DNA from 3 places in the Neptunicella sp. genome. Region 1 is predicted to be linked to each of the others. Evidence: predicted binding sites of a transcription regulator. Region 1 holds the regulator's gene; each other region holds the start of a gene.

Evidence for each region. Region 1 encodes LexA, which represses DNA repair genes until DNA is damaged. Its sites were predicted from a motif close to TACTGTATNNNNATACAGTA; they were not measured.
Region 2: a site for LexA is predicted at 2,072-2,091, ahead of ACTD55_RS08450 (DUF4007 family protein). Genes of this name have one in related genera too.
Region 3: a site for LexA is predicted at 2,690-2,709, ahead of ACTD55_RS09625 (YebG family protein). Genes of this name have one in related genera too.

Annotation. Positions count from the first base shown of each region.
Region 1 is NZ_JBLWWF010000025.1:22,622-30,026, reverse strand. Features, by position in the region: gene ctaD (cytochrome c oxidase subunit I) at 1-316, opposite strand, end outside; gene coxB (cytochrome c oxidase subunit II) at 327-1,436, opposite strand; gene lexA (transcriptional repressor LexA) at 1,764-2,387, opposite strand; gene ACTD55_RS17010 (substrate-binding periplasmic protein) at 2,519-3,262, opposite strand; gene plsB (glycerol-3-phosphate 1-O-acyltransferase PlsB) at 3,430-5,865, shown strand; gene ACTD55_RS17000 (substrate-binding periplasmic protein) at 6,115-6,951, shown strand; gene ubiA (4-hydroxybenzoate octaprenyltransferase) at 6,948-7,405, opposite strand, start outside.
Region 2 is NZ_JBLWWF010000008.1:51,100-58,504, reverse strand. Features, by position in the region: gene ACTD55_RS08455 (DEAD/DEAH box helicase family protein) at 1-1,947, opposite strand, end outside; gene ACTD55_RS08450 (DUF4007 family protein) at 2,191-3,126, shown strand; gene ACTD55_RS08445 (hypothetical protein) at 3,119-6,376, shown strand; gene ACTD55_RS08440 (phosphoadenosine phosphosulfate reductase domain-containing protein) at 6,388-7,405, shown strand, end outside.
Region 3 is NZ_JBLWWF010000010.1:13,705-21,109, forward strand. Features, by position in the region: gene ACTD55_RS09605 (dienelactone hydrolase family protein) at 1-666, opposite strand, end outside; gene ACTD55_RS09610 (sensor domain-containing diguanylate cyclase) at 914-2,197, shown strand; gene ACTD55_RS09615 (hypothetical protein) at 2,200-2,406, shown strand; gene ACTD55_RS09620 (DUF3185 family protein) at 2,441-2,635, shown strand; gene ACTD55_RS09625 (YebG family protein) at 2,754-3,044, shown strand; gene ACTD55_RS09630 (TonB-dependent receptor domain-containing protein) at 3,120-5,843, opposite strand; gene ACTD55_RS09635 (hypothetical protein) at 5,951-7,405, opposite strand, start outside.

The DNA.
Region 1 (7,405 bases):
CAATCATTAATGGTACCATCCAGTTTGCCAGACCGGTAAAGGCTGGCATGACGGCACCAAACACCATAATCAGACCATGTACGGTCGTCATCTGATTAAAGAAATTTGGCTCAACAATCTGCAATCCGGGCTCGAATAATTCGGCTCTGATTACCATCGCCATGGCACCGCCAGTTAAAAACATAATAAAGGCGAACCATAAATATAATGTACCTATATCTTTATGATTAGTAGTATACAACCAGCGCTTAATGCCGCTGGGAGCATGATGTTCATGATGTTCGTCGTGTTGCAAATCGTCGGCTACGCTACTCATGATCTTTCTCCTATTGGCCTTTAATTACGGCATTAACATCTTTGGCTTGTACTGTGTCACCAGTGCTATTGCCCCAAGCATTACGTTCAAAGGTAATGACAGCGGCTAATTCTTTGAGACTAAGCTGTTTGCCAAATGCCTGCATCGCGGTACCACTAACACCATTTACGACCGTTTCTATGTGCTTGGACATGTTACCGGTGGCGATAGGACTGCCTTTTAAGGCAGGGAAAATACCCGGCAAGCCTTCACCATTACCTTGGTGGCAAGCAGCACAGGTAGATAGATACACTTTTTCACCTAACGTCATTAGTTCATCCATTTCCATATTCATTGCCAGTAATTTTTGCTCTTCTTCTTTGGCTTTGCGTTGGATAGCGGCTTGTTCATCAATCCAGGCTTGATATTCTGCTGGCTCTTTGGCAATTACGACGATGGGCATAAAACCATGATCTTTTCCACACAGTTCGGCACATTGGCCACGATATATGCCGGGCTCGTTAACTCGGGTCCATGCTTCGTTAATGAAGCCCGGATTGGCATCTTTTTTAATCGCAAATGCTGGCATCCACCAGGCGTGGATAACATCATCAGAGGTAATTAAAAAACGGACTTTTTTATTGGTTGGTACGACTAGAGGGCGATCGACTTCTAACAGGTAGTTATCACCTTTTTCCAACTTATTATGGATTTGATCTTGCTGGGTAGCTAAGACGGAATAGTACTCCACATCACTATCCATATATTTGTAGTGCCATTTCCACTGAGAGCCAGTAATAAGCACTGTGACGTCAGGATCGCTGGGATCTTCCATGGCAACGAGTGTTTTAGCGGCTGGGATGGCAATACCAATTAAGATAATAAATGGAATGATGGTCCAAACAATCTCCACTTTGGTACTTTCATGAAAGTTGGCGGGCTTAACCCCTCGAGATTTACGATGCATGACCATGGAATAAAACATGGCGCCGAAGACCACAACACCAATAACCACACAGATAATAAAAATGGTCATATGTAAATCGTAAACCTGCGCACTAATATCGGAAACCCCTTTGGTCAGGTTTAACCGCATATCATTAGCCAGCGCAGATGTAGACAATAAGGCAATTAAGGCCATCGCCCCTCTGAAAACACCTCTGTTCACGTGACATCTCCTCGTTAGGTAGAAATCATCGATCGACAAACCGCACACTAATTTGTCATATCGACATGATGAAACTTCACTTTTGTAAGTGATATTCCACTTTTTTGTTATGCATATGTAAATAAGAGTACAAGAATTACTCAATAAGGCGGTTGGCGTCCACCTTTTTATGCATAATTTACAACTAACTGATTGATTTTTGAACAAGTGTTAGTAATAACACAAAAAAGCTAACCTGTTGAGAGTTAAAACAAAGTTAGCTTGAAGAATTTTGGAAGGAATAAAAATTGAGCAGTGGGATTACATCCAGTCAGTATTGCGTATGACTCCTACGGCAATGCCTTCAATATCGAAAGGTTGTACGGAAAGGTCGACCTTGATTGGAGAAAACTCCTCATTCTCAGCATGTAATAAAACTTGACTACCTTTGCGCTCAAAACGTTTTACGGTGACATCTTCATCCACCCTGGCCACCACAACCTGACCATTACGAATATCTTTAGTGCGGTGTACCGCTAATAAATCACCGTCCATAATGCCAATGTCTTTCATACTCATACCGCTTACCCGTAATAAAAAGTCGGCACTCGGGTGAAACATAGCGGGATCGATTTTGTAATGGGTTTCAACATGTTCGTGAGCGAGAATAGGCTCTCCCGCTGCGACTCGTCCAACTAGAGGAAGCCCTTGTTCTTCAAGTAGTTCTTCTTCGCTATATTGAACTCTAATTCCTCGTGATGTTCCCGGTAGAATCTCAATCACGCCTTTTTTGGCGAGCGCTTTAAGATGCTCTTCTGCAGCATTAGCCGATTTAAAACCAAGTTGTCGAGCAATCTCGGCACGTGTGGGCGGCATGCCAGTTTCTGCCAGCGTGTCTTTAATCAGTTGCAAAATTTCTTGTTGTCTGGGAGTTAGTGGACGCATAAACAGCCTGTTTTTCTATACAGTTTCAAACAGTATATCCCGTTATATTTAAATCACAACTAAATTTGAGTATTACATTAATACCAATTTATGTGAGTCTGAAAAAGTGGCTTGTGTGCCGGTGTGATGACCTAGTCGGTTGTATAACGCATAACGTGGCGGTATAACTCGGTTTTACTCACCTTTTTATGGGCAGCAATCAACTTATCGATAGTGGCTAATGGAGTATCAATATTAGCAGCAAGCCAAGTTTGTTGTTTTAATTCGGGAATAATGTACTGCAAGGTGATTGAAGGTGGTGTATCAGCATGTTCATGAAACATCGCATTGACCGACTCGATATCATCAATCACTAAATCCACTTTACCTTTTTGTAATAGTTGCCATGATTCAGCGATGCTGGGAGTGATAATCAGATTAGTATCCGGTTTAAACCCCTGTTGTATCAGCCATTCAGTAGAAAAATCACCACGCTGCACTGCTGTCACATATTGCTTTGCATCATCTAAAGAGCCAATTTTAATCACTTGACTTGGTCTTGAAAGTGATACAAAACCCAATTGATAACTGGCGACGAATCCAATCCAGTGGAAATGGTGTTCGCGCTTTGGAGTACGAGCCATATTATAAATTAGTGTATTAGGCTGTGAGTCAGCAATATGATAGGCACGAGCCCAAGGATACACGTTAATATTGGCTTCGAAACCCGCATCGTCGAGGATTAGTCGAACTAATTCGGTGCTAATTCCGGCAACTTCTCCATCGATCAGTGTTTGATGGGGGGGCGATACTTCAGTAACAACAGATAGCGTCGGTAACGCGAAAACTGAATTCATCCAGCATAAAGACAACAACAGAATCGATTTTTTCAACATGTTTGCCAATGCTATTATGACGGTAAATAGAATAGTGCCATCATAGCGTATCCACTTATTTACACAATATAACGTTATAATGACTGTTGATTGTCGATTAATCTTCAGATTTTTCATGCCTTGCCATGCTATTCTATGGCGCAATTATTTAATGGAGTTTATTGGTTATGGCTTGGTTGCAACAGTTGTTTTCAGCAATCATTTCTATCCCGGCAAAGCTGCTTATTCGTACCAAAGTAGTTCCGGCAGATGTTCAGCAAGAATTAGGAATTGATCCACAAAAGCCGATTTTATATTTACTTAAAACCGAATCGGTTACCGATCGCCTGGCATTAAAAAATGCGGTTAAAAAGGTAGGCCTTGTCGATCCGGATGGGACGATTACGGTAGGACCACATACAATTTCTCGTTGTCTTTTTTTAGAACGACCTCAATCAGTATTTACTGATAAAGCAACGGCCAGTGATATTGCTCATACCTTCAAATTGTTATTTGAACAGCATCACTTAAATGCAGAACTTGATTTGCAAATAGTCCCAGTATCAACTTTTTGGGGTCGAGCACCCGGTAAAACCGACGCCAGTTGGCGGGCATTAATTGCTAATAAGGCATCACCAAATTGGTTACGTAAGATTTTTATAGTGCTGTTTTTGGGACGGGATAATTTGGTTTATTTTAGTAAAGCCGTATCGTCACAATACATGGCAAACGAGCATGGCTCTGATGAACAAATCGCACATAAATTGATTCGGGTGGCGCGTACGCATTTCCAGCGTCGTCGTCAGGCTGTTACCGGCCCAAGACAAATGGCTCGGGAACAAATAATTCAAGGTGTACTGGCATCAGAGTCAGTACAAGAAGCCATTGCTGATGAACAGCACAGTAAGAAGATTAGTCCAGAAAAAGCCAAAAAACGCGCCCAGGATTATGCCAATGAGATTGCCGGTGATTATCGTGAAGGGTTGATTCGGATAGCCGAAAAAATGCTGACCAAGTTATGGAATAAAGTTTATAACGGGTTGGAAATCAGACATGCAGAAAAAGTCCGCCAGTTGGCACAAAGTGGTCACGAAATTATTTATGTTCCCTGTCACCGTAGTCATATGGATTATCTGTTATTAACTTATGTCATTTATCATGAAGGACTAATGATCCCGCATATTGCGGCGGGGATAAATCTCAATTTCTGGCCAGCAGGACCTATTTTCAGACGGGCCGGTGCATTTTTTATTCGCCGCAGTTTTGCCGGTAATAAGCTATATACTGCAGTGTTTCGCGAATATCTGGAACAGCTATTTAATCGTGGTTATTCGGTAAAATATTATCCTGAAGGAGGGCGCAGTCGCACCGGGCGTTTATTACCGCCTAAAACCGGTATGCTAGCCATGACAGTACAAAGTATGTTTAAAGGACTGAAGCGACCTATTAGCTTGGTGCCGGTGTACATTGGTTATGAGCACGTTATGGAAGTGGCCAGTTACTTAAAGGAATTACGTGGCAAAGACAAAAAGAAAGAATCTTTTTGGCAAATTTTTTCAGCGATTCGCAAATTGAAAAATTATGGCACGGGGTACCTGAATTTTGGTGAGCCAATTAATTTGGGGCAGTTTATGGATAAATGTCAGCCAGACTGGCGTGATGAAGTTTTACAGAATCCAGATAAAAAACCGACTTGGCTGACACCGATGGTCAATAAATTGGCTACTGATGTGATGCAACGAATTAATCAGGCAACCGCGGTTAATGGCATGAATTTAATCTCATTGTGTCTATTGGCGGCGGATAAACATGCTTTGACCGAGTCTGAATTACACCAATGTCTTGGGGATTATCTACAACTACTGCAACAAGCTCCCTATAGCCAACTGGTTACCCTGCCTGAAAATTCCGCCCATTCATTGTTGGAACAAACACTCAGCTTGGATAAATTCACAGTCCAGGACGATAGCTTTGGACGGATTATTTCGTTGAACGAGCCCGCCGCGATAGCGATGACGTATTACCGAAACAATATTTTGCACTTATTCGTGATCCCCGGTTTGATTGCTGCGATGGTGATTGCTAATAACGGGATGCAGAAACAGCAGATTATCGACCGGGTAGCTTTATTGTTTCCCTTACTGAAAAAAGAGCTGTTCATGTATTTGGATGCATCGCAAGCTCAACAACTATGTGTCGATATGATTGAGTCCATGCGAGTAACGGGTCTTTTGCAGCAAGATGAAGAAACTATATTGCCAGCCGCTCGTTCCAGTTCGCAATATTTTTCATTAATGATGCTTAATCGTTGTATTCAAGAAACGTTGCAGCGTTATGCCATCGTATTAACGCTGGCCGAAACAGGAGACAAGCTCAGTCGTTCGGAATTAGAAAAGCAAAGTATCCGTTTTGCCGAAAGATTAGCAACATTGCATGGTATAACCGCCCCCGAGTTTTACGATAAGAATGTGATTAGCGCGTTAATTAACGCCATGCGAGAGATGAAATTACTGCACAATGACGAGGAAGGGATGCTCACGCATACTGAGCAAAGTCATTGGTTGTTGAATGAGCTAAGTGGCTGGTTAGTTGCGGATGTAGCCCAAAGTATCAAGCTTGGTTAGTTATCTTGGCTATTTAATAACTAATTGAATTTAATGTAAATAATCATTTTTTCATGCACTAGCATCGGCCAAATGTAGTTGACTACCTTTTTTACAAAGCGTATTAACATGGTTACGAAATTTTGTTTTCAGCCAGAGGTTGGGTTGTTAGTAACGAATTTAACAGGTGCAAAACTTAAGCTGTTTGGCAATGCCAAAGCGTGGAAGTGGCTCCTGTGCCTGATGTGTGGGTTATTTTGCGGCGCCGGAGTGGCTAGTGAGGAACCGGTGCAGCCTATTTTTACACTTAACTATCCGGTCAATAGTAGTAATCCCATTTATCGTCTTCAAGATCTTTACATTCAAGACGTTGTGCGTCTTGCGTTTCAGCAATCTGGAGTTGCGCTTGATTTTCACAACGTACCTATTCCTACCTTGCCGCAGAGTCGCAGTATTAGTCTGATCCAGCAGGGAGTCTATGACGTGCATTGGATGGCGACCAGTCAGGAGCGTGAGAAGCAATTATTACCTGTCCGAATTCCCCTGTTTAAGGGATTAATCGGTTGGCGATTGATGTTTGTACATCAGGACAATGTAAAACGGTTTGCAGCTCTTGAAACAAAACAGAATTTACAGAAATTGACTGCTGGGCAAGGAAGAGACTGGCCGGATACCAAGGTGCTGGAAAGCAATGGTTTCCGTGTATTTAAGGCGACTACTACGGCTGGGTTGCTGCAGATGGTAAGCCTGAAAAGAGTTGATTACTTTCCTCGCTCGGTGATCGAAATATGGCATGAGTACAATCTTAAGCAATATGACGCCATCGTGATTGACCCGACATTTGTGCTTCAATATCCAGCGGCGCAGTATTTGTTTGTACGTAAAGACAATCAAATATTGCATGACATTCTCGAAACGGGGTTGAATAAAGCCATTGCTAACGGCACGTTTGATCAACTTTTTTACCAGTATTTCGGGTCCATGTTAAAGGATGCCAATCTTAAACAGCGTAAGATTATTAGGTTGGATAATCCAATGATGTCCGCGCAAACTCCCCTCGGCAGGAAAGAGCTTTGGTACAGTATTGAGACTCAGTTACCTGATTAATATAAATACTGGACTGCTAAGCCTATCGCAATCACCATGCCCACATAGTGGTTGTTTAAAAAAGCGTTAAAGCAATTGTCTCGTTGGCGGTGACGAATGAGTTGATACTGGTAAACAAATAAACCGCAAGCGGCCAGTAAGCCTAGGTAGTATGGCCAGCTAAAACCTAGCCCAAGGCCGATCCTTAACAGTATCGCTACGGTTACAATCTGTAATACGCTAATAATTGCTACATCGTTACGCCCGAATAATATGGCGGTAGATTTTACTCCAATTTTCAAATCGTCATCTCTGTCTACCATGGCATATTGTGTATCGTAGGCCACGGTCCAAATCAGATTTGCCGCAAATAGCCACCACGCCACTGGAGAAAGTTCACCATTGGTAGCAGTAAATGCCATGGGGATCCCCCAGCTAAATGCCGCCCCCAGCACTACTTGAGGTAAGTGGGTGA
Region 2 (7,405 bases), on a different contig from region 1:
TACAGCTGTTTGACATGCGGGAACATCAATACCTTCATCTAAAACTTTCATAGCAACTAAAGCGTTAATGGCTTTATCTTTAAATGCTTCCATTACCCTTTTACGTTCAGTACTATTTATTGCGCTAGTAAATTGAGAAGTTTTCCATCCGTTCTTATACAGAACATCAGAAACTTGATCTATAACCTTACAATCATGGGAATTTTCGTCTGGTTGAAAAGGCTTACCTTCACCTGCATAAAATAAAGTTAAGTTTCTCATTGACTCTGGAATCTTTGAGCTTAGTTCACCCAACTTTGTTAACTTGTCAGAAGCTGAGCCGAGCAGTCTACTCCGTTGGCCACAAAAAATTGTTAACTTTTCTTTGTCATCTTTACTTAGATGGCCACCAGATTTAGTGATAATAGAAGAGATTTTTTCCGATAACTCTTCAAAAGATCTCTGCTCTTCATCGTTTAGATATACTGGAACCAAATGGTAATCATAAGGGGTTAATATTTCGTCATGAATTGCATCGCCAAGTCCGTACTCTGCTACAACATCTCCATAATAAGAAACTAAATTTTCTTTTGAAATGTTCGGGAACATTGAGTCAATTTCATCGTCATCACTCCGAAAAGGAGTAGCAGACAAGCCCATTCGAAAGTCAACACTAGGCAACAGTTTATTTATATTATTTGAACCGTGGTTGTGGCATTCGTCACCAACAAACATCATACTTTTTGGGTTAATTGTGGATAATATTTGTTGAAAATGATTTGAGACTAAAGTTCTATTAACTACTACTATACTAATGAAATCTTTTAGACCTGCGTTGAAAGTTGCAATAGATTCTTGAAGATTTGGCAGCCAGCTCTTTTTGTTGTTGTAACATTTGTGAGAGCTAATTCCAAAGTCCAGTAAGTTCTCAACCCATTGGCTAGCTAGCTCTATATATGGAACGGCAATTACCAAACACAAGCCTCTATTTTGCTGTTTGAGCGATTCGTAAACTTTCACTGCACCATATATAGAAGTGATAGTCTTGCCAGAACCAGTAGCTAATTTAAGTATTCCTTTGTATTCATTAGCTCTCCACTTTTTCAACGCATGCCTTTGATGTTCTTTAATATTAAACTTATGTCCATTTAAGAATTCTGGAACATGAGGTTCAATCTTGGAAGTAATATTGGATTGCTCTAATTCATATTGAGATATTTGCTCTTCTATACCATCAATATCTAACAGCGATAACTTTTGTAAATGAGGTGAGTTTTCAACGTACTTTGAAACTTCAGAGTAAAATTCTGATCCTATATCTACAACGAAAGTATTTTTCTGCTCACCATTCCATAGTCTTTCAAATCCTTGATAGTAGGTATCTCCATAGGCATTGTATAGTTCAGGCTCCCAGCTTTTATATACACTTATTGATTCAGCGTTTAAATGTTCAAACATACCAGAGGGAGTTTCATTTGCAGAACCTTGAAAAACAACCACATCTCCTTGATTATCATGAATGATGCCGATTTTTTCGTGATACATGCCAGCCTTTCTGAACGCGAATTTAATTTCCAATCTGCCTGAAGCAATTAATATAGCTAAAAGTTCGAGTCTTTTTGAGGTAACGTTTTTTTCAGCCTGAATCCAATCTAATAAGGTATTAGTGTATTGTTGTGAAAGTTCAGTAGGTGAGGTAACAGCGTAGCGGATTGCTTCAAACTCATCTCTTGCTAAGGGATGCCCTATGATTAGGCGCATTAATCCATTTGATTTAATTAAAGAACCTAGTCCGCCTAGGTTTGCGGCTAATATTGAAGAGGAAAAAAAACCAACTGCTCTGTCATACCTGACAGCTTCTGATAAAACACATCTATAAAAATCATGAAATAAATCATCATCACCAGTTCTATATACGTGTTTTAATTCTAATGCTTTTAATCCCTGTGAACGGCTCCCTGCACTCAAATGTGTTTTCCCTCGAAGAATGATGGCTGTTTGATTACATTAAACTTTATAATCATTATCCATGGATATCAATTTCAATTTTTATATAAATGGTTGATATATTTAATTTTTTACAGCCCCGCATGACTGTATATATAAACAGATTACTAATCGTTTATCTCTTTATTCTACACGGCAAAACATATAACATGAACCTCTGGAGGTTTTCTCCAGACGAAGCTATAGGGTGAGGTAATAACAGGAATGAGAGCTAAGTTTTCGGGACATGATACGTTTCCTCTTAGATATGGATGGCTATATAAAGCTGTTAACCATTTGAATTCAAATGGAAAACTACAAACAAGCAAAGAAGAAGAGACTCAACAGGCAATTATAAAACTTGGCGTTGGTAAAAACATGGTCAATGCAATTCGTTATTGGGCAGAGTCTGCTGGATTGCTTGACAGTAAAAGAAAACAATCAAATATAGATTATTTTACATCTTCAAATGGTAACTACCTCTTCAACGAACTATCAGGAAAAGATCCATATCTGGAGCATTTAGGCTCAATTTGGCTTATTCATTTTTGGCTATGTTTTAATGAAGACGAAATGACTGCTTATAGGTATTTCTTTAATATTTTTAACGGGGAGTACTTCGAAAAGCAAGTGTTGTTGGCTCATATTTCTGATGATTCATCAAAGCTATCTTCAGGTGATGCCTCAATAAATGAATCTACGATTCAAAAAGATATTGATACCTTTCTAAATTCATACAGTAAAAAACACGTTACTAAAGTGGGAGATGAAGAGCAGTTTAACTCGCCTTTGACAGAGCTATCTCTCATTCAAGAAAGCGGCAAGAATTACTACTTAAGTAGCCTGAATAGTAAGTCGGATCTGCCTGTTCAAATTTTTATTTATGCTCTACTTAAGTTTGTGCAGAAAGAAGCTAAAGTATCTAAAGTTTCAAAGGTTAACTTTAAATCCTTGCTTCTAGATCCATTATCCCCCGGCAGAATTTTCAGACTTTCTGAACAAGGACTTGGCGAACAATTGGACACAGCACAAAACTTCTCAAATGGACAAATATCTTGGATTGACTCAATGGGTCTTAGGCAGGTATCAGTCGATGAAAGCTATTTAGGTCAAGAACAACAAGTCTTAGACAGCTATTACAAAGGGTCTAGCAATGAGTAATCTATTAGTAGACGTAAAACAAAAATATAAAAGTTCTACTCGAATCGATGGACATTTAGAGGACAGCAAACTATTTATAGATAACTTTATACTCCATGGAACGGCTATTAATGTTCTCGAAACTATTAGTAGAGACTACGAAGGGAGTGAGCAAAGAGCTTATACTATTACAGGGCCGTATGGGTCAGGAAAATCTACTGTAGCATTATTTTTATCTTTATTATTGTCTACAAATAAAGATGAGAGAGATTATGCAGAAGACTCTCTTGATATAGCTGAAGGGCTGAAATCAGACTTTCCGAATCGTTTCAAAATCAGTAAAGGTTGGAAAACTATAAAACATGTTTGTGCAATGGAATCTCCTGCACATTCAATACTGCTCACAATAGCTACGTCACTAAATATGAAATTAAAAAAAGAAGACGTACAAAGTTACTCTGATGTTGAGTGCCTAGAGCTAATAAAGAAATTTTTAAACTCAAATAAAATCAAAGAAGATGGTGTTTTAGTCCTATTAGATGAAATGGGTAAAGCCTTAGACTTCTGCGCCAGTAATAATAAAGATTTGTACATATTTCAACTCTTAGCAGACATTGCTCAACAATCTAATAACAACATTGTTATTATTGGTTTTTTACATCAGTCATTTACCGAATACGCGAAAAATAAGGAATCTAAACTTCAAGAGGATTGGGCAAAAGTACAAGGTAGATATAGGGATTTAGGTTACAACCCATCTGTAGATGAATCCTTATTCTTATTAGGAGATGCAATTAGTAAATCTTCTAAACCGCTAGTTGAGGAGTTAACTAGAGAGAATAAGGAGTTAGTTGAAATAGTAGATGAGTCTTTTAAAAGCAAGACTAGAAATACTTCAGATTTATTCAAAACCCTACCTTTAGATCCTTTAGTTAGCCTACTTTTAGGGCCTATATCTAAACGCAGATTTTCACAGAATGAGCGAAGTTTATTTGGCTTTTTGGCTTCACATGAAAAATACGGATTTAGAGAATTTCTTTCTGAGTTCTATATAGATGAGTGTGAAGGTGATCTGCCTATTGCACCTGATTATCAGCTCTATACATTAGATAACTTATGGGAATATTTACACCACAATCTGTATCACATAATCGTAACATCTTCTGATAGTAAAGCTTGGTTAGAAAGTTGTGATGCAGTGCACCGAGCAATGAAGAAAGGTAATGAATTACACGCTTCTATTGCTAGAGTTGTTGCGTTACTTACATTATTTGGTTTCAATCAACACTTCCATTCAACCAAAGACTTTTTAGAAAACTATTTTGAACAGAAAGGCTTTAAAAAAGGTGATGTTACCAAAGCCATAAAAGATCTTGAATCGTGGACAGTTATTATATTTCGTCCAGCTCACAACGGTTACTTCATATTCGAAGGTAGCGATATCGATATCAATACCTTGATTAAGCAACAAAAAGAAAAACTTGAATCTGGTATTGATTGGACTACTGTTTGCGACTTAACTGATAGCGTACTAGCAACGTCTCATTATCACAAAGCAGGAACAATGAGATGGGCTAACAAATTGCTAATTAATAAAGTAGATAATAAGTTACTTACGTCTATCAATTTGAAACCTAAGCATGGAAAAGTATTTCTAAACTTTGTGTTAGCAGTTAGTGAGAAGGCTTATAAAGACTTAGTCAATGCAACTAGCTCAAATAAATGTGTCGTTGTTGGAAAGTCCTCAACAATTAATAGATTAAAGGATATATCTATTGAACTTATTGCTTTGGAAAAAGCAAAGAAGGAAGAAGCTGCGATTGTAAGAGATAAAATCGCTCTTAAAGAACTGGATTCTCGGATTATTTCTTTTAAACAACAACTTTCTCATGAATTAGATAGAGCCTTTTCAAATGCAGTTTGGAACTATCTTGATAATGAGTTAAATCGGCAGCCCCTTTCATCAATTGCTTCGTTAGTTGCAGGTGAAATATTTAACAAATCTCCTGTTATTATTAATGAATTGATAAACAAGAATAAGCCCTCCGGCAGTGCAAATGCCGCGCTTAAAAAGCTACTTAGAGCTATGTCTGAAAATGCAGATGAGCCTGTTTTAGCTCTACCTGACAAGACTTTTCCGGCAGAGAAAGGATTGTACTATTCTGCACTAAGTAACTTTGGTCTCCACATCCCAGATCCTGAAAATCCGAGTAAATACAAATTTGCCATGCCTTCACAGGAACAAGAACGATTACTTGAACTGTTTGAACAAACGCTGGAATACATTTCAGGAAAAAGTGGAATTGTTAAAATGTCTGATATTGTTGAGCTATGGCAAAGTGAACCGTTTGGAATAGCTAAAGGTGTAATTCCAATTTGGTTATTAGCTTTTCTTCAGGCCAATGATCACCAATTAGCTTTCTATGACTACAACGGTGTCACGAGCAAGCCAACATTTATAAATGGGGCAGATGAAGAGTTCGCTATGAAGCTTTTTCAACAACCTCAATTTATAGGTGTTCAAATAGTTAAAATAGATCACTCTACGACTAGCTACCTTAATGAAATAGCTTCTGCTTTAGAGTTAAAAGAAGGTGATACAGCGCCTTTAGCAATTGCCCAATCATTAGTGGCATTTTATGCGAGCCTATCTCCTTGGACGAGAAATACGAGGTCATTAGATAAAAAGCTATTAAAATTTAAGGATGAAACAAAAATTGCTTCTGATCCAAATGATTACTTGTTTAAAAAATTGCCAGCTATTTTTGGTAAAAATACTAAATTACAGGATGTTAGCTCTGAAGACTTTAGTCACATTATTGAGCAACTTAAAAAGGCTCATGAAAAAGAACTACTAAAGTTCGAAAGTAGAATTAAAGATTATATTACTTTCAACCACCATTTAGTTGCAAATTGTAGAAAGGTTGCAGCTTTTACAACCCATCCAAAAGTTCAAACTTTTGCATTACGCCTATCTGAATACGCAAGCTCAAATAATTGGGTTTCGGCAATTATTTCTTTGCTATCAGGTAGAGCCGAAAGAAACTGGGATGACAGTTCCTTAGCGAAGGCTAATTCTGAACTTATTGAAATAATAGAAAGATTTAAAAAAGACCTGTATCTATCTGACTTTGGTGACATTAATTATAAAAGTGTTAAAAGTGACTTTAAAAAGCAACTAAAAGAAATTGATAGCAATATTAGCCAATTAGAAATCAAAGAAAAGAAGGCTATCTTGATGACAATGCTTGATGATCTTATGGAAGTATAGAGAAATTAAAAATGGAAAAAACGTTACACGTACTAGGCCTTTCAGGTGGTAAAGATAGTGCTGCTTTGGCCATGTATATGCGGGATAATTATCCAGATTTAGACATTCAGTACTATTTCACTGATACCGGGAAAGAGCTGCCTGAAGTAATTGATTTTGTTAATCGCTTAGAAGGATATGTAGGAAAAATTGTTGATCCGTATGAAGAAGTGTTTAGCTCAAATCGTGAGAAAAAAGATTTTGACTATCACTTAAAACAGCATAAAAACTACCTTCCTTCACCTCAAGCCCGTTGGTGTACGATTCAGATGAAATTGGTTCCATTTGAAAAGTGGATTCAAATGAAGATGGAAAAGGAAGGCTACACTAAAGTAGTCTCTTATGTAGGTATTAGAGCAGATGAACCCGCACGCGAGGGCTTTATGACTAATACCGTTACATCAGAATACCTAACAATAAAAATGCCGTTTAGAGAAGATGGATTAGAAAGAGATGACATTTTTGAAATTTTAAGAAAAGCTGATCTACTTGGTAATGATGAAGAAGTTATTGAGTATCGCAAGCTATTCGTTGATTCCTCTACAGGTGAGCCTGTTGATCCATCTGAAGAAGATAGGTTGGCATTAATGAATAGACTATTAGCAAATAGATCTGAATCACAATCTTCTGAAGCCAACACATTTCAACCCAATCTTACTCCTGAAACTTTATTAAAAATTGTTGAAGCTAAAGATCAAGGGAAACCGGGGTATTACGGATGGCGTTCCAGAAGTGGTTGCACTTTCTGTTTCTATCAACAAAAAATTGAGTGGTTAAGATTAAAAGAAATCTACCCTGATGCTTTTGAAGAAGCCAAGTCTTATGAGAAAAAGGCAGAAGAAGATCGAGGTGATGGGACTTTCTATTGGCTTGGAAAAGGGACTCCTTTATCCACTCTTGAAACTGAAGAACGCAAGATAGAAATCATTGAGAATCACGAATTAAGAGTTAAACGACTAGAGAATAAACTAAACAGACGAGCAAACCTGC
Region 3 (7,405 bases), on a different contig from region 1:
CTCGCCTTCGTCACGCATAAAGGCATGTTGAGCATTCACTTCGTGCCAACTGAAATTTAACTGCTGCTGTTCCAACCTGTTGTATATGAGTTTTCTGCCTTCAGAAGGAACATGAGGATCCTGTTTACCGAAAATCATCACCAGCTCGCCCTGAATATCTGCACAACGGGATAAGGAATCGTTACCAGCTTCACATGGCAAGGTGTTGGAATGAATATCAGTCGCATATAAACAAAAAGCGGCTTTAATCATCGGGTTTAGCGCCGCACGAAACGCCAAATGCCCCCCGATACACACGCCCATACTGCCCACGTTGCCATTGCAATAAGACTGCGCTTGCACAAAATCAATCATTGCCTGAGTATCGCTATCATGCTGCTCCAGCGGTTTGGCAAATTTATCCGCATTGCCTTTATCTTTGCCCGCATCATCATAAGCCAGCACCGTCCCTATAGGGTTGAGCTCATGAAACACTTCTGGCACTAACACCACAAAACCATGGCCGGCCATAATCTGCGCACTTCGGGTTATCGGGGTTGTTTGCTGAAATATTTCTGAATAAAAAATAACCGTCGGATAGCGGCCTGCTGCGACTGGCCGATAAATACTGGTACGCATTACACCACTTGGGGTGGCTAAGTCATGAGTACTGGATTGAATAATCATAAAAGTCCTTATACGTCGGAAAAGCTAGGGCGTGTCATTCACCGGTATTATACCTATTGTGGATAATCCTGCGGCTGAAATAAATTGATTCCCCCAAAAAACTGGGTAATAGTAAATATTGCATACCCATTGACTCATATTATTGCGACGCTGCGGGATTAGGTTTTACCCGACAGATTAATTGCAATAGCTTTTGAAATCCTTTTTTCAATGGTATTGAGTTAAAACGATATTTAAGGATGTAAGAATGTCGGTAAATAAAACCATCGAAGACATCAGTAATCAGTTACTGCAACTGCAATCCACCCTCGATCAAGTCGGTGCCTACGTTTTTACTAAAGATTGTGATGGGCGCTATACCTATGCGAATAAAATGGTCTGTGATCTATTCAACACCACTCTGGATGACATTATCGGTCATCGTGATGAGGAGTTTTTTGATCTTGACCATAACAGTGAAATACGAATCAATGATCGACAAGTGCTCGAACAAGGTAAACAAATCGAATGTGAGGAAACCAGTCGTTTTGCCAAAACCGGAGAAGTTCGCACCTATTGGACCGTAAAATCTCCGCTTAAAAATATCCATGGTGACATCACCGGCATGTGCGGAATTTCCACCGATATTACCGAGCGGCTCAAAATGGAAAAAAAGCTGCGGGAACAAAAATTATTACTTGATACGGTATTAAATAATGCGGATTCGTACATTTATATGAAGGATCATGAGTGTCGCTTTTTGTATGCCAATACCAATGTCGCACAATTATTCAATTTGTCACAACAAGACATTGTAGGTAAACATGGTCGCGAAATATTGCCCCCTGAAGTGGCAGAGAACTTTGATGTATTGGACCGGCAAGTCATTGAATCTGGAGAAAAAATGTATGGTGAAGAGAATTTTATCGAGGAAGATGGCACCGTTAGACATTACTGGTCGATTAAAATACCGTTAAAACACAATGAGCAAGATGACGTGCATGCCTTTGTGGGGATCTCCACCGACATTACCGAAATCATCAAGTTAAAAGAAGATTTTAAACTACTGGCCAATACCGACTCGCTGACCGGTATTTTGAGCCGTCGATGTCTGATGGACTGCGCCAAGCGCGAACTACAACGGGTACAACGCAGTGCCGAAGATGTTAGCGTAATTATCTTCGACATCGACAATTTTAAAACAATTAACGATAAATTTGGCCATGCAGCGGGTGATCAAACAATTATCAATATTGTCGAAAGCGGCAAAAAAGTACTGCGGGAAATTGATATGTTTGGCCGAGTCGGGGGTGACGAATTTGTTGTCATTGCTCCTGACACCAACCTCGATAATGCCATAATGGTGGCAGAGCGCTTGCGCAGTGCCTTTAGCAATGTCACTGTTGGACAGAGCCAGCAAAAAGTCAGTTGCAGCTTCGGCGTTGCGTGCAGAAAAGCGGAACGCTCATTCGATGAATTATTATTTAGAGCCGATGCGGCACTGTATAATGCCAAGCAAAGTGGTCGCGATTGTATTAAACATCAGGATTAACTATGGATAACTCATCATTATTGATTTGGAGTACCCTGTTCGGAGGGATTGGTATCGGCTTTTTTATCTATGGCAAAAAACAGAAACGTCCGATTCCTCTATTAGTTGGGATCAGTCTATTTATTTATCCCTATTTTATGCCTAACGTAACACTACTAATTTTAGTCGGCATTGGACTGATCTCATTACCCTACTTTATACGCCGATAATCAATCCACATCACACAACAACAAAGGAACAACTATGAAAAATATCATCAGCCTGGTACTACTGGTTTTAGGCGTGGGATTAATTTACTGGGGCTGGGACATCGACAACTCCGTTCAATCTGAAATTACCCAAACCCTCAGCGGCTCCCGTTCCGATAAAGTTATGACACTGTATATAGGCGGTGCCGTTAGTCTGATTGTAGGCCTGTATTTATACTTTAAAAGATAATCGCGCTGTGCTCCTTTCCGGAGCACTTTTTTATTAATCCAATCACCCAATAAACACTGTATTTATAAACAGTAATCATGATAACCTAACCACTGCTTACATCAATGAGGAATCTTATATGGCAATCATAACGAAATACGTAGTGGAGCATAAAGGCGTGGAAAAATTGGTGACGACAGATAAAAAAGAAGCAGATAAATACGACAAAATGCTTGATGTTGCCGACAACCTGGCCGAATACATTCAGGCCAAAGGGATCTCGCTGGAAACTACCGTTTTGGAAGAATTAACCATACTGATGTCGCGCAATAAAGAAACCGTCAGTAAAATATTAAAAGGCTCTGATGCCCAGTCGTTACTGGTTAATGATGCTGCCGAGGTGGTAAAACTGGATAAACGTAAAGCCTGATAGTCATCGGTTTCCAAACTAAAAAGAGCCACAAATGTGGCTCTTTTAGATCAGATTGAAGCTGCGGTTATCTGGCTAGAATTCCCAGGATACGCTAGCGCTAAACGAGGTTCCCACTTCCTTACGCCACAGATCCAGACCTTCCTGAGAGATAACCTTGTCTTCTCCCAGCAAATTCTGCACTTTGAATTTTACGGTGGTATCGAAGGTTGGATAATAGGTGTAAACCACATCCAGTGAATTAAATGATTCTTCTTCGGCGTCTTCATTACCACGGGTACCCGGCACGATGATCCGTGGACCAAAGGCGTTATACACGATAGAAGCAGAATGCTCACCGTTGTCAGAATCCCATCCAAACTGCAAGTTAGCCACCCATTTTGAGTGTCCTACCAGGCGACGCTTATTATTGGTAACAATGTTCGATACCGATGTGGCATCCAGTGCCTCTTTAAGCTGCTGCTCAAACAACGAATCAACTCCGTCATCCGCAATACCGATAGTTACCTCTGAATCGGACAAGGTTAAATTACCCGTCACAAACCAATTGGAAAATGCATTGCCCATAAAGGCCAGATCATGCAGAAACTCCACTTCCATGCCTTGCAACTGACCTTGCTCAGCATTGGCTGTTAACAAGGACGGCGCCGCACCACCTACGCTGGCCAGCTCAACCATTTCTATCGGGTTGGTAATGTCTTTATAAAACAACGCCACCGACAGGTTATTGCCGTCAGCCATGTACCATTCCCAACGTAAATCCACATTATCCAGCTTAGCGCTTTGTAAACTGGGTGAACCCCGTACCAGGAATTCGGTTAACGGATCAATAAAGAATGAGGAGCTAATATCGCGCATATCCGGACGAATGGTGGTTTGACTGAGGTTTAAACGCACCTGCATCTCGTCATCTAGCTGATAGGTTAATGCCAGTGACGGGAATAAATCATTTTCCTGAAATGCCAAATCACGTAAGTCTTGACCATCCACATCAAATAGGGGTGAATGCGGTTGGTATGGCACGGATAACTGGCGGAAATCTTCCCAACGAACCCCACCACTAACTCGCCAATCTTTGGCAATTGTGGCATCCAATAGCAAGTAGTACGCATCCAGTTTAGTGGCAGCGGCGTACTTGTCGCCCCCGGTGGTGTTATCGTCAAAAATCCCTGCGCCGGTTACGCTATTGTAGAAATCATCGCTTTGCAGATGGGCATCAGAGAAAATCTCGTCAATACGTGAACCAAAGGTATCTTCATCACTAATTGAGCGATGGGGCACACCGATTTTAATGTTATCTGCGGTACGGGCCTTTTCATAAAAATCGGCACCGACCTTGATTTCAAAATCCCAATCCTTACCCATAAATGGAATACCGGCATTCCAGCCCCAGGTATTCGATTCATCGCGTAAAGTCTGGTATTCACGGGTGACGTTAGTCGCCGCTACATCTTGCAACTGTTCCGATTGAAACACACCATCAATCAAATTTTGTTGCAGCACCACATCCAGTGATCCTGGCGCATCACGGTGAGCCCGACTCGTTCCCACATACCAATCGGCATAAGCGTTCCATAATTGTGGAAAGTTATGAGTACCTTTGACTTGTGAGGTTGTCATGCGACGTTCTTCATACAATACATCGACGCGGCGTAATTCTGTCTTGCCGGCTTCAGTTTCGTTCACATCAATAAATTGACGATCACGCAATCTGTCACTCATGTCGTGCAAAATGATATTGGTCAGTTCGATTTTGTTGTTCTGATCGTACTCATAACCCACATTCAGCATGCCGCTCCAGCGGACATTCTGCTCGGTAGCGACACCGGAATATTGTTGGGCAAAACATTTAATTCCCGCTTCATCACAACCGGTTGTTCCCAGATTCGTACCATTTGATTCTTGTGACACTGTCCATTTATTGTCATAAGAAATCGCAGATAAAAAGCCTAACTTGCCCTGCCCTAACTGATATACATCACCTAGTGTAAAACCTAGCCCCACATCAGGATCCACCGATTTTTTATCCGGTCCAATATCCCAGTTCATTGACTGAATTAAGGCTTTACGTTGCTCCAGGGTTAATGGATTTTGAGTCGACCCTTCGATACCCGCAGACTGGTTGGCATTGAACGCATCAATAAACAACGACGAAAGCGCTCTGGTACCATCATCACGTCCCGTCCAATCGTCACTGCCGCCCGCATAAAAATAACCGTCATCACTATTATTAGTATTGGAACCCACACTACCGCTTAACTTAAACACAAATTCAGACGGAATCGATTTGGTACGTATATCCACATTACCGCCACCAAAGTGAGCCGGCATGTCAGGAGAAAAAGACTTTTGTACATTTAAACTTTCGATTATGTCGGATGGAAATAAATCCAACGGCACTACCGAACGAGTGGGATCGGGACTAGGTACTGCCATCCCGTTAAGTTGAGTACTGGAATAACGTTCCCCAAGACCACGCACATAAATAAACTTGCCATCGACCAAGGTTAAACCGGTTACCCGTCGCAATGCTGACGCCGCATCACTATCACCGGTACGGGAAATCTGATCCGCGCCCATAATATCAGCAACAAAGGCCTGATTTTGACGCTCTTGCATTACCGCTGCCGCACTACCCTTTAGACGAGTCGCAGTGGCGACCACTTCTTCAATTATTTTATCTTCGCTTTCCTGAGCAACGACCACCCCGGAATACACATTGCAAGCCAATAATGAAGCCACTATAGCCAAATTGAGCTTACTTCTTTTAGTTATCATTGCATCTTTAACTGGATTCATGATTTAACAACTCCACTAGCAACATAGGTTTTGGAATGTAGCTGTTACAGTTAAGGCGCCATACAGCGCCTTAACCATAACCTGTTGATTAAGGCCTTAACCTCAACTTAGTTATCCAAACCTATGGTTACCCATCCAGCAGTCCAGTCTGTGCTCTCATCCATTGCACCGATATAATCAACATCGTCAAAGAATGCATTTAACTGGGATGCATCACTACCTGCACCTAACAATACTGATCCGCTCGCTGGCATATAGCCATTCGCTGCCAGTCCTAACATATCAGCAGTCGTCACACTGTTGCCGGTTTGACCATTAAACCAGTCAGCCGTGCTGCCGGAACCGATGGTGTCGCTACCGAAGTTATTTGCTGCGTCACAAGCAACCACCGAGTGAGTAATGCTTAAAGAACCATCTTCAGCATGAGCAATAGACTCACTGCCATTGACCCGCAAACAGGATGCATAATCAGCAGGACCCGTAATCAGGAAGTTGGTTAATGTTCCGGCGGTACCTGCACGTAAACGTACTCCGTTACGACCACTGCCACCAAGAATGGTCACGTTGGCCAGTGTAGGATGAGTCTGTAAAGTCGCCGCGGCATCAAACTCACTGTTGTCGGCTTCAATGGCATTATCACCGGCATCATCAGATTGCTTGATCAACACGTATTGAGCATGACCTGTCCAGCCGAATGACCAGTCAAACGAATCATCTGCGTTATCAGTTAAAACAATATGTTTGACGTTAACGGTGCCACCGAAGAATTCAAACCCATCATCCAGATTCTGGTGTACCTGAATGTAATCAACCACCGTATTAGAACCTACACCGGCGAAGGAAATACCATTAAGTTCGTCACCGTTACCAAGAGTTTTACCCGCATGTTTAACGACAACATAGTTGAGTATTCCGGAGTTATCTTCAGGATTATTACCCCCAAATTGTCCTGCATCACCTTCTGCGGCAACACCACAATTTTCCAGTTCGGCAGCGGTAGTCTCACCCACTTGGTCTCCACAGGAGTTAGCTGGTGCATTACCCAGTAACACTAAACCACCCCATTGACCTTCCGCCGTTTCTTCACCAGTAATATCCTGTACTGACGTCATCACGATAGGAGACTGGGCAGAACCGTATGCAGCAATTTTGGAGCCACGGCGAACCACCAGGAAGTCGTCACCATCTTCACCAAAAATGGTGGTGCCATTTTCGATATATAAGGTTGCATTGTTTTCGTTGTCATTACCCACTGCGGTACGACCTTTAATTAACCAATACGCATCATTGGTTAAGGTCACATCATCGGTAAAAGTGGTATCGGCAAACAATTTGTAAACCGGTTTGTCAGTTAACTGCGGGAAATCAGTAGATACATTCAACGCTTTACCTTGAGCAAAGGCATTTTTGACATCAACCGGTAACACCCCTTTAATCGATGACGTCCAACCATTCATCCAGTTGTTGCTACCATCAAATGCGCCAATGTAATCCGTTGCTTGGAAGAATCCATCCAGCGCAGAGGCGTCAAACCCATTACCCAATAAAGGCGAATTCGCTTC